DNA from 2 places in the Streptomyces sp. NBC_00104 genome. Region 2 is predicted to be linked to the other one. Evidence: riboswitches for the same ligand, from Rfam matches in the RefSeq annotation. Region 2 holds a riboswitch; the other holds the start of a gene.
The links. Region 2 has a riboswitch for glycine ahead of gcvT (glycine cleavage system aminomethyltransferase GcvT). Riboswitches for the same ligand answer to the same signal wherever they lie in the genome.

Region 1: linked by a shared signal. The riboswitch ahead of gcvP (aminomethyl-transferring glycine dehydrogenase) and the one ahead of gcvT (glycine cleavage system aminomethyltransferase GcvT) in region 2 are both predicted to bind glycine.

The regions. Positions count from the first base shown of each region.
Region 1 is NZ_CP108215.1:1,822,823-1,827,235, reverse strand. Features, by position in the region: gene OG272_RS07945 (MerR family transcriptional regulator) at 1-368, shown strand, start outside; gene OG272_RS07940 (DNA polymerase IV) at 427-1,779, shown strand; gene OG272_RS07935 (PRC-barrel domain-containing protein) at 2,120-2,488, opposite strand; glycine riboswitch at 2,612-2,708, shown strand; gene gcvP (aminomethyl-transferring glycine dehydrogenase) at 2,881-4,413, shown strand, end outside.
Region 2 is NZ_CP108215.1:7,790,315-7,794,727, reverse strand. Features, by position in the region: gene OG272_RS34330 (enhanced serine sensitivity protein SseB) at 1-329, opposite strand, end outside; gene OG272_RS34325 (AAA family ATPase) at 496-1,164, opposite strand; glycine riboswitch at 1,381-1,479, shown strand; gene gcvT (glycine cleavage system aminomethyltransferase GcvT) at 1,641-2,783, shown strand; gene gcvH (glycine cleavage system protein GcvH) at 2,968-3,345, shown strand; gene glyA (serine hydroxymethyltransferase) at 3,364-4,413, shown strand, end outside.

The DNA.
Region 1 (4,413 bases), 6.0 Mb from region 2:
CGCAGCGCCTCTACAGCTTCCGGGACGTCGTCGTCCTGAAGATCGTGAAACGGTTCCTCGACACGGGGGTCTCGCTGCAGAACATCCGCACCGCGGTCCAGCACCTCCGGGAGCGGGGCTTCAGCGATCTGGAGCGGATGACGCTGATGAGTGACGGGGCGACGGTCTACGAGTGCACCTCGCCCGACGAGGTCCACGCCCTGCTCCAGGGCGGCCAGGGGGTCTTCGGGATCGCCGTAGGGGTGGTCTGGCGTGATGTGGAAAGCGCTCTCTCGCAGCTGCACGGGGAGCGGGTCGACACGGGGGAGACGCTCGTGGGCCAGAATCCGGCGGACGAGCTCGCGCGGCGGCGGAACCGGGCGGTCTGACCGGCCCCGCCGCTCGTCGTACGGGGGGTTGTCAGTGGCGTAGGGCAGCATCGGAGATGTGAGAACCGCGCCCACGATCCTGCATCTCGACATGGATGCCTTCTACGCCTCGGCGGAGCAGGCGTCCAAGCCGAGTCTGCGGGGGAAGGCCGTGGTCGTGGGTGGGCTGGGGCCGCGTGGGGTGGTCGCGACCGCCTCGTACGAGGCGCGGGTCTTCGGGGTGCACTCGGCGATGCCGATGGCGCAGGCGCGCCGGCTCGCGCCGAACGCCGCGTATCTGACGCCGCGCTTCACGTTCTACCGGGCGATCAGCGATCAGGTCATGGGGTTGTTGCGTGATCTGTCGCCACTGGTGGAGCCGTTGAGCCTGGACGAGGCGTTCGTGGACCTGGAGGCCGGGGGCGCGGCCCGGGACGCGGAGTCGGCGCGGCTGGTGGGGGAGCGGCTGCGTGCGGACATACGGGCGGTGACGGCGCTCACGGGGTCCGTGGGGCTCGCGGCCTCCAAGATGCTCGCGAAGATCGCCTCCGAGCAGGCCAAGCCGGACGGGCTGGTGCTGATCGAGCCCGGGACCGAGCGGGCGTTGTTGGGGCCGATGTCCGTGCGGATCCTGCCGGGCGTGGGGCCGGCGACCGGGGACCATCTGCGGCGGGCCGGCATCACCACGGTCGAGGAGATCGCGGAGGCGGGGGAGGACGAGGTCGTACGGCTGCTGGGGAAGGCCCATGGGCATGGGCTGTACGCGATGGCGCTGGCGCGGGACGACCGGGCGGTCGTGGCCGAGCGGGACACGAAGTCGGTGTCGGTGGAGGACACGTACGACGTGGACATCCACGACCGGGTGCGGGTTCGGATGGAGGTGCAGCGGCTCGCGGACCGGTGTGTGCGGAGGCTGCGGGAGGCCGGGCTGTCGGGGCGGACGATCGTGTTGAAGGTGCGACGGTACGACTTTTCGACGTTGACCCGATCCGAGACGTTGCGTGGGCCCACGGACGACCCCGCGGTGGTGCGGGAGGCCGCGGGGCGGTTGCTGGAGGCCGTGGACACGACGGGTGGGGTGCGGTTGCTGGGGGTGGGAGTGAGCGGGCTCGCCGACTACACGCAGGAGGACTTGTTCGCGCAGGCGGCCGGGGAGCCGGACCTGGTGGAGGAGGAGGCCGGTTCCGCCGCGGAGGTGTCCGCCGTGGAGGAGCGTGGGGGCGGGGAGCGGCTCTGGAGGGCCGGGCACGACGTGCGGCATGCCGAGTACGGGCATGGGTGGGTGCAGGGGAGTGGGCTGGGGCGGGTGACCGTGCGGTTCGAGACACCGGACGACGTGGGGCCGGGGCGGGTACGGACCTTCAGGACCGATGATCCGGCGCTGGAGGCGGCGGAGCCCTTGCCGTTGGTGCCGGGTGGGGTGCGGGGCTGAGGCTGGTGGGGCTGCCGGTCCGCGTTGTCGGGGTGGGGCGTCGTTGCGGCTGGAGCGAGGGGGCCGACACGAGAAAGTGCGCGGGTTTGCGCGGGTCCGAGGGGGCCGCACGAGGGGCCGCGTCGGGTGAGGACAGTGGCGTGGGAGACGCGGGGTGGGGGTGAGGTGCGTCAGAGGCGGGGCGAGGTGGGGGCGAGAAGCGTCAGCGGCCGCGTGGTCGAGTGCCGGGAGTCTCTGCGGCCGCAGGGGTGCGCGTGGAGCAGAGGCCGCGGGGGTGGGGGGAGCGGGGTGAGGGGGAGCGGGCTCGGGAGACGTGTGGGGGTTGGGATGAGGGTCTTGCTCAGGGTTCTTCCTGGCCCGTCACGTTGCCGAAGTCGTGGTCCATGGGCGGGGGTGGGGCCAGGTCGAGGCCGTAGTGGTGGTAGAGCTGGAGTTCTTGTTCGGGGGAGAGGTGGCGGCCGACGCCGAAGTCGGGGGCGTCCTTGATGAGGGCGCGGTCGAAGGGGACGCGGAGGGTGCCTTCGATCAGTTCGCTCGGCTCCAGGGGTACGAAGGCGTCGCGACCGAAGAAGCCCATGCGTATCGCCGCCCACTCGGGGATGCCGGTGGCGTCGTCGAGGTAGACCTCGTCCACGGTGCCGATCTTGCTGCCCTTGCGGTCGAACGCCTTGCGGCCGATCAGGTTGCGCGGATCGATGTCGGTCTGCACGGGCCCTCCAAGAGGTCGCAGAGGAGTCGCGAATCATCCTCACCCCTACGAAAAGGCACATTGGGGAAGGTGGCCACTCGAAGACTCGTGCGTGGACCGCGCTGATACGCTGGCACCGGCTGCTGACCCCGTGCGGGAGAGTCCTCCGGAAACCATCCGGAGGCGCCGAAGGAGCAACTCCTCCCCGGAATCTCTCAGGCTCACGTACCGCATGGACGAGGTCACTCTGGAAAGCAGGGCGGGTGTCACGGCTTCCGCTCTCACCGACGGTGAAAGCCGGTCCGCACCTGGACCGGTGAAGCTCTCAGGTTGAGATGACAGAGGGGGAGGCCGTACGGGCACCCGTGCCGTGGTGCCCCTCGAAGGTCGTGTCAGACCAGGAGGCCTCCGTAATGACCGCCCATCGCATCCCGCTCTCCGAGCTCGAACAGGGAATCCCCTTCGAGCGGCGCCATATCGGACCGGACGTCGAAGCCCGGGCCAAGATGCTCGCGCACGTCGGATACGGCTCGCTCGACGAGCTGACGGCCGCCGCGGTCCCGGACGTGATCAAGAACGCCGAGGCGCTGGATCTGCCGGGCGCGCGCACCGAGGCCGAGGTACTCGCCGAGCTGCGTTCGCTGGCGGACCGCAACCAGGTGCTCGGATCGATGATCGGGCTCGGGTACTACGGGACGTTCACGCCGCCCGTCATTCTGCGGAATGTCATGGAGAACCCGGCCTGGTACACCGCCTACACGCCGTATCAGCCGGAGATCTCCCAGGGGCGGCTCGAGGCCCTTCTCAATTTCCAGACCATGGTCGCCGATCTGACCGGGCTGCCCACCTCCGGCGCCTCCTTGCTCGACGAGGGCACCGCCGCCGCCGAGGCCGTGGCGCTGTCCCGGCGTATGGGGAAGAACAAGAAGGGCCTCTTCCTCGTCGACGCGGACGTGCTGCCGCAGACGATCGCCGTGATCGAGACCCGTGCCGAGCCGACCGGTGTCGAGGTCGTCGTCGCCGACCTCGGTGAGGGGATTCCGGCCGACATCGCCGCGCGGGAGATCAACGGGGTGCTGTTGCAGTACCCGGGTGCCTCCGGTGTCGTACGGGATCTGAAGCCGGTCATCGAGCAGGCGCACGAGCTCGGCGCGCTCGTCACCGTCGCCGCCGACCTGCTCGCCCTCACGCTGCTGGTCTCCCCGGGTGAGCTCGGCGCCGACATCGCGGTGGGGACGACGCAGCGGTTCGGTGTGCCGATGGGCTTCGGCGGGCCGCACGCGGGCTACATGGCCGTACGGGAGAAGTTCGCGCGCAGTCTGCCCGGGCGGCTCGTGGGCGTCTCCGTGGACGCGGACGGACACAAGGCGTACCGGCTCGCCCTGCAGACGCGTGAGCAGCACATCCGTCGGGAGAAGGCGACCAGCAATATCTGCACGGCTCAGGTGCTGCTCGCCGTGATGGCCGGCATGTACGCCGTGTACCACGGGCCGGAGGGGCTGCGGACCATCGCCCGGCGTACGCACCGGTACGCCACCGTGCTCGCCGCGGGGCTCACGGCCGGAGGGATCGAGGTCGTGCACGGCGCGTACTTCGACACGCTCACCGTGCGGGTGCCGGGGCGGGCCGGTGAGGTCGTGGCCGCCGCGCGGGAACATGGCGTGAACCTGCACCTCGTGGACGCCGACCTGGTGTCGATCTCCTGCGACGAGACGACGACGCGGGCGCAGCTGGGGGCCGTATGGACCGCGTTCGGGGTGGAGGGGGACGTCGAGGCCCTCGACGACGCCGCGGCGGACACGCTGCCCGAGGCGCTGCTGCGGGCGGACGACTACCTCACGCACCCGGTGTTCCACGAGTACCGCTCCGAGACCGCGATGCTGCGCTACCTGCGCCGGCTCGCCGACCGGGACTACGCGCTGGACCGGGGGATGATCCCGCTGGGC
Region 2 (4,413 bases):
GGCAGACCGCGCGCGAACTCGACGGCCGGGGCGATGGTGTACGACATGTGGTTGCCGACGACCTGGCGGAACTGCTCCTCGGAGCTGAAGACCGGCACGTACGCCTGCCCGTCGAACTCCATCGTGGGCAGGTCCAGCTGACCGCTGTGCGGACCGCCGCCCTCCGGCAGCGGCACCCACACGAAGCTGCGGGCAAGCACCTCCACGATGCGCGCCCCGGCCTGGGGCACCCCGAGAGACGCGGACAGCACCTCCTCCAGCTCATTGCCGGGCCACCCGCCGTGCCCATGGGGATACGCCTGTGCCGGAAAGTCCGCCGGGAAGTCCATCTGCTGCCTACCGCTTTGCTCCGTGATGCTGTTGTAGCTGCACCTTAACGCCCCGGCCGCCCCGGGCACCCCTGAAGGGGCGCGGGGAACCGCGGAATCAACCACCACGCACCCGCACCCCCCGAGCCCTCCCCGCGATCTCACCCCCCGAGCTCTCCCCTGGATCTCACCCCACGAAGTCGATCCGCTTCAGCGCATCCGCGGCGGCCCGGTCAATGATCACCGCCGCCCCACACCCCTGCGGCAGCCGCCCCTTCTCCACCGCACTCAGCAGCCGGGTCATGGCGCCCCGGTGCCGGGCGAAGGCGTAGCGCGACACCCCCCGCCCCCGCTCCCGCTGCCCGTCCCGCGCCTCACCGGGAGTCACGTCGAGCAACAGCAGGTGCAATGTGCCGCCCCGCCTTACGGCCTCGCGCGCGAGCCAACTTCGTACCCACGCCTGGGCTCCGCAGTCGTGCACGACGATGCCCTCCCCCGAGCGGAGGGCACGCCGCAGCCCGGCGTAGTGGGCGAGGCGTACGAAGGGCCGGTAGAGCGCGTACGGCAGATGGCGGGCGAAGCGCGCGTCGAAGCGGTCGCGGGTGTCCTGGGAGTCGATCCGGACGCCGGGCACCGCCCGCCGCATCAGCGTCGACTTGCCGCTGCCGGGCAGCCCGGTGACGACCACCAGGTCGCCCGGTCCGAAGGACAGCCCGTGGGGACTCCGCCCGGCCCGCTCCCTGAGGTCGCGGACGACCGCCCTCGGGAACGGGCCGCACGCCTCACCGGCCGGTACGACGGGCTGCTCGGGCATCGCGATGCCCGAGGTCGTCGCGTATGCCGTGGTCCTGTTCACCGTGATCGTCCTCCCCAGGGGTTGGAGGTCCCATCCCCACAGATTGTAAAGAGAAGGTAATGCCCGATCCCTCCTGGTTCAGTCCTCGTCCTGCCACAAGAGTGCTACGGACCGCTGTGTCCGCCTGTGCTCCGTCGTCCCTCTCTGTGAAAGGTCCCCCTGCCGCACCGCGTCGATGCGTGCAATGATGTGCCCGCCAACTGCATACCGGCCGCTTGAATCCGCGCGGGAGAGCTCCCAGCAGCCGTTCGCTGGGGCGCCGAAGGAGCAAGTCCCTCCCTTGAATCTCTCAGGCCCAGATACCGCGCGGGCGAGGCACATCTGAAAAGCGGGCCGCATTCCTCTTCCACGGAGGGCGGCTCCACCCACGGTGCAAGTCACGACCACCGGTACGTACGGTCGTGGTGAACCTCTCAGGTTCCGATGACAGATGGGGAGGATCTTTCCTCGCCTGTCATGCCCTGGGAGCAGAACCGATGAGCAGTAGCCCGACCGCTGGATCGCGCCGTACCGCGCTCGATGCCCTGCATCGCTCGCTCGGTGCCACGATGACCGACTTCGCAGGCTGGGACATGCCCCTGCGCTACGGCTCCGAACGCGACGAGCACACCGCCGTCCGCACGAGGGCCGGCCTCTTCGACCTCTCCCACATGGGCGAGATCACCGTCTCCGGCCCGCGGGCCGCCGCGCTGCTGGACCACGCGCTGGTCGGCAACATCGGCGGGGTGAAGCCCGGCCGCGCCCGCTACACCATGATCTGCCGCGAGGACGGCGGCATCCTCGACGACCTGATCGTCTACCGGCTGGCGGACACGGAGGCCGGATCCTCGACCTACCTGGTCGTCGCGAACGCCTCCAACGCCCAGGTGGTGCTGGACGCGCTCGTCGAGCGTTCCGCCGGGTTCGACGCCGAGGTGCGGGACGACCGGGACGCGTACGCGCTGCTCGCCGTGCAGGGCCCCGAGTCGCCCGGGATCCTGGCCTCCCTCACCGACGCCGATCTCGACGGTCTGAAGTACTACGCGGGGCTGCCCGGCACGGTCGCCGGAGTCCCCGCGCTGATCGCCCGCACCGGGTACACCGGTGAGGACGGCTTCGAGCTGTTCGTGAAGCCGGAGCACGCCGTCGAGCTGTGGCAGGCGCTGACCAAGGCGGGCGAGGGCACCGGCCTGGTGCCCTGCGGGCTGTCCTGCCGGGACACGCTGCGCCTGGAGGCGGGGATGCCGCTGTACGGGCACGAGCTGTCCACCGCGCTGACGCCCTTCGACGCCGGGCTCGGGCGGGTCGTGAAGTTCGAGAAGGAGGGCGACTTCGTCGGGCGCACGGCGCTGGCAGCGGCCGCCGAGCGCGCTGCCGTCGCTCCTCCGCGTGTCCTCGTCGGGCTGGTCGCCGAGGGCCGCCGGGTGCCGCGCGCCGGGTACCCGGTCGTCGCCGACGGCAAGGTGATCGGCGAGGTCACCTCCGGCGCGCCCTCCCCCACCCTGGGCAGGCCGATCGCCATGGCGTACGTCGACGCCCCGCACTCCGCGCCGGGCACCGCCGGTGTGGGCGTGGACATCCGGGGCAGCCACGAGCCGTACGAGGTCGTGGCGCTGCCGTTCTACAAACGGCAGAAGTGACACTTTCGTAGTCGTTGGTTCGTCGTCACATGCGCAGCCGTATGCGAAGTCGTATGCGAAGTCGTCCGGAAGCGGCACCCGTGCGGAGCCCGAGCGTGACACTGGGCACATCCGCGCTGCTCAACAGCGGTTTCAGCTGTCCCCCATTCATCACCACTCCCCCGCGTACAGGAGAATTCAGGCCATGAGCAACCCCCAGCAGCTGCGCTACAGCAAGGAGCACGAGTGGCTGTCGGGCGCCGAGGACGGCGTCTCGACGGTCGGCATCACGGAGTTCGCGGCGAACGCGCTCGGCGATGTCGTCTACGCCCAGCTCCCCGAGGTGGGCTCCACGGTGACCGCGGGCGAGACCTGCGGCGAACTGGAGTCCACGAAGTCGGTCAGCGACCTGTACTCGCCGGTCTCCGGTGAGATCACCGAGATCAACGAGGACGTCGTCAGCGACCCGTCGCTGGTGAACACCGCCCCGTTCGAGGGCGGATGGCTGTTCAAGGTACGTGTCGCGCAGGAGCCGGACGATCTGCTCTCCGCCGACGAGTACGTCGCCCACACCGCCGGCTGAGAAGACGAGGTCGTACGCATGTCGCTGCTGAACACGCCCCTGCACGAGCTGGACCCGGAGGTCGCCGCGGCCGTCGACGCCGAGCTGCACCGCCAGCAGTCCACCCTGGAGATGATCGCCTCGGAGAACTTCGCTCCCGTCGCGGTCATGGAGGCCCAGGGCACGGTCCTCACCAACAAGTACGCCGAGGGCTACCCCGGCCGCCGCTACTACGGCGGCTGCGAACACGTCGACGTCACCGAACAGATCGCCATCGACCGCGTCAAGGACCTCTTCGGCGCCGAGTACGCCAACGTCCAGCCCCACTCCGGCGCCTCCGCCAACCAGGCCGCCCTCTTCGCCCTGGCCCAGCCCGGCGACACCATCCTCGGCCTGGACCTCGCCCACGGCGGCCACCTCACCCACGGCATGCGCCTGAACTTCTCCGGCAAGCAGTTCAACGTCGTCGCCTACCACGTCGACACCGCCACCGGCCTCGTCGACATGGCCGAACTGGAGAAGCTCGCCAAGGAGCACCGGCCGAAGGTGATCATCGCGGGCTGGTCGGCGTACCCGCGTCAGCTGGACTTCGCCGAGTTCCGCCGGATCGCCGACGAGGTCGGGGCGTATCTGTGGGTGGACATGGCGCACTTCGCGGGCCTGGTCGCCGCCGGGCTGCACCCCAACCCCGTCGAGCACGCGGACGTGGTCACGTCCACCACGCACAAGACGCTCGGCGGTCCGCGCGGCGGGATCATCCTCGCCAAGAAGGAGTTCGCGAAGAAGCTGAACTCCTCCGTCTTCCCCGGCTTCCAGGGCGGCCCCCTGGAGCACGTGATCGCCGCGAAGGCGGTGTCCTTCAAGGTCGCTGCCTCGGAGGACTTCAAGGAGCGCCAGCGCCGCACCGTCGAAGGCGCGCGGATCCTCGCCGAGCGGCTGACGGCCCCGGACGCGCGTGAGGCCGGCGTGGACGTCCTGTCCGGCGGCACCGACGTGCACCTGATCCTGGTCGACCTGCGCGCCTCCGAGCTGGACGGGCAGCAGGCCGAGGACCGCCTCCACGAGGTCGGCATCACCGTCAACCGCAAC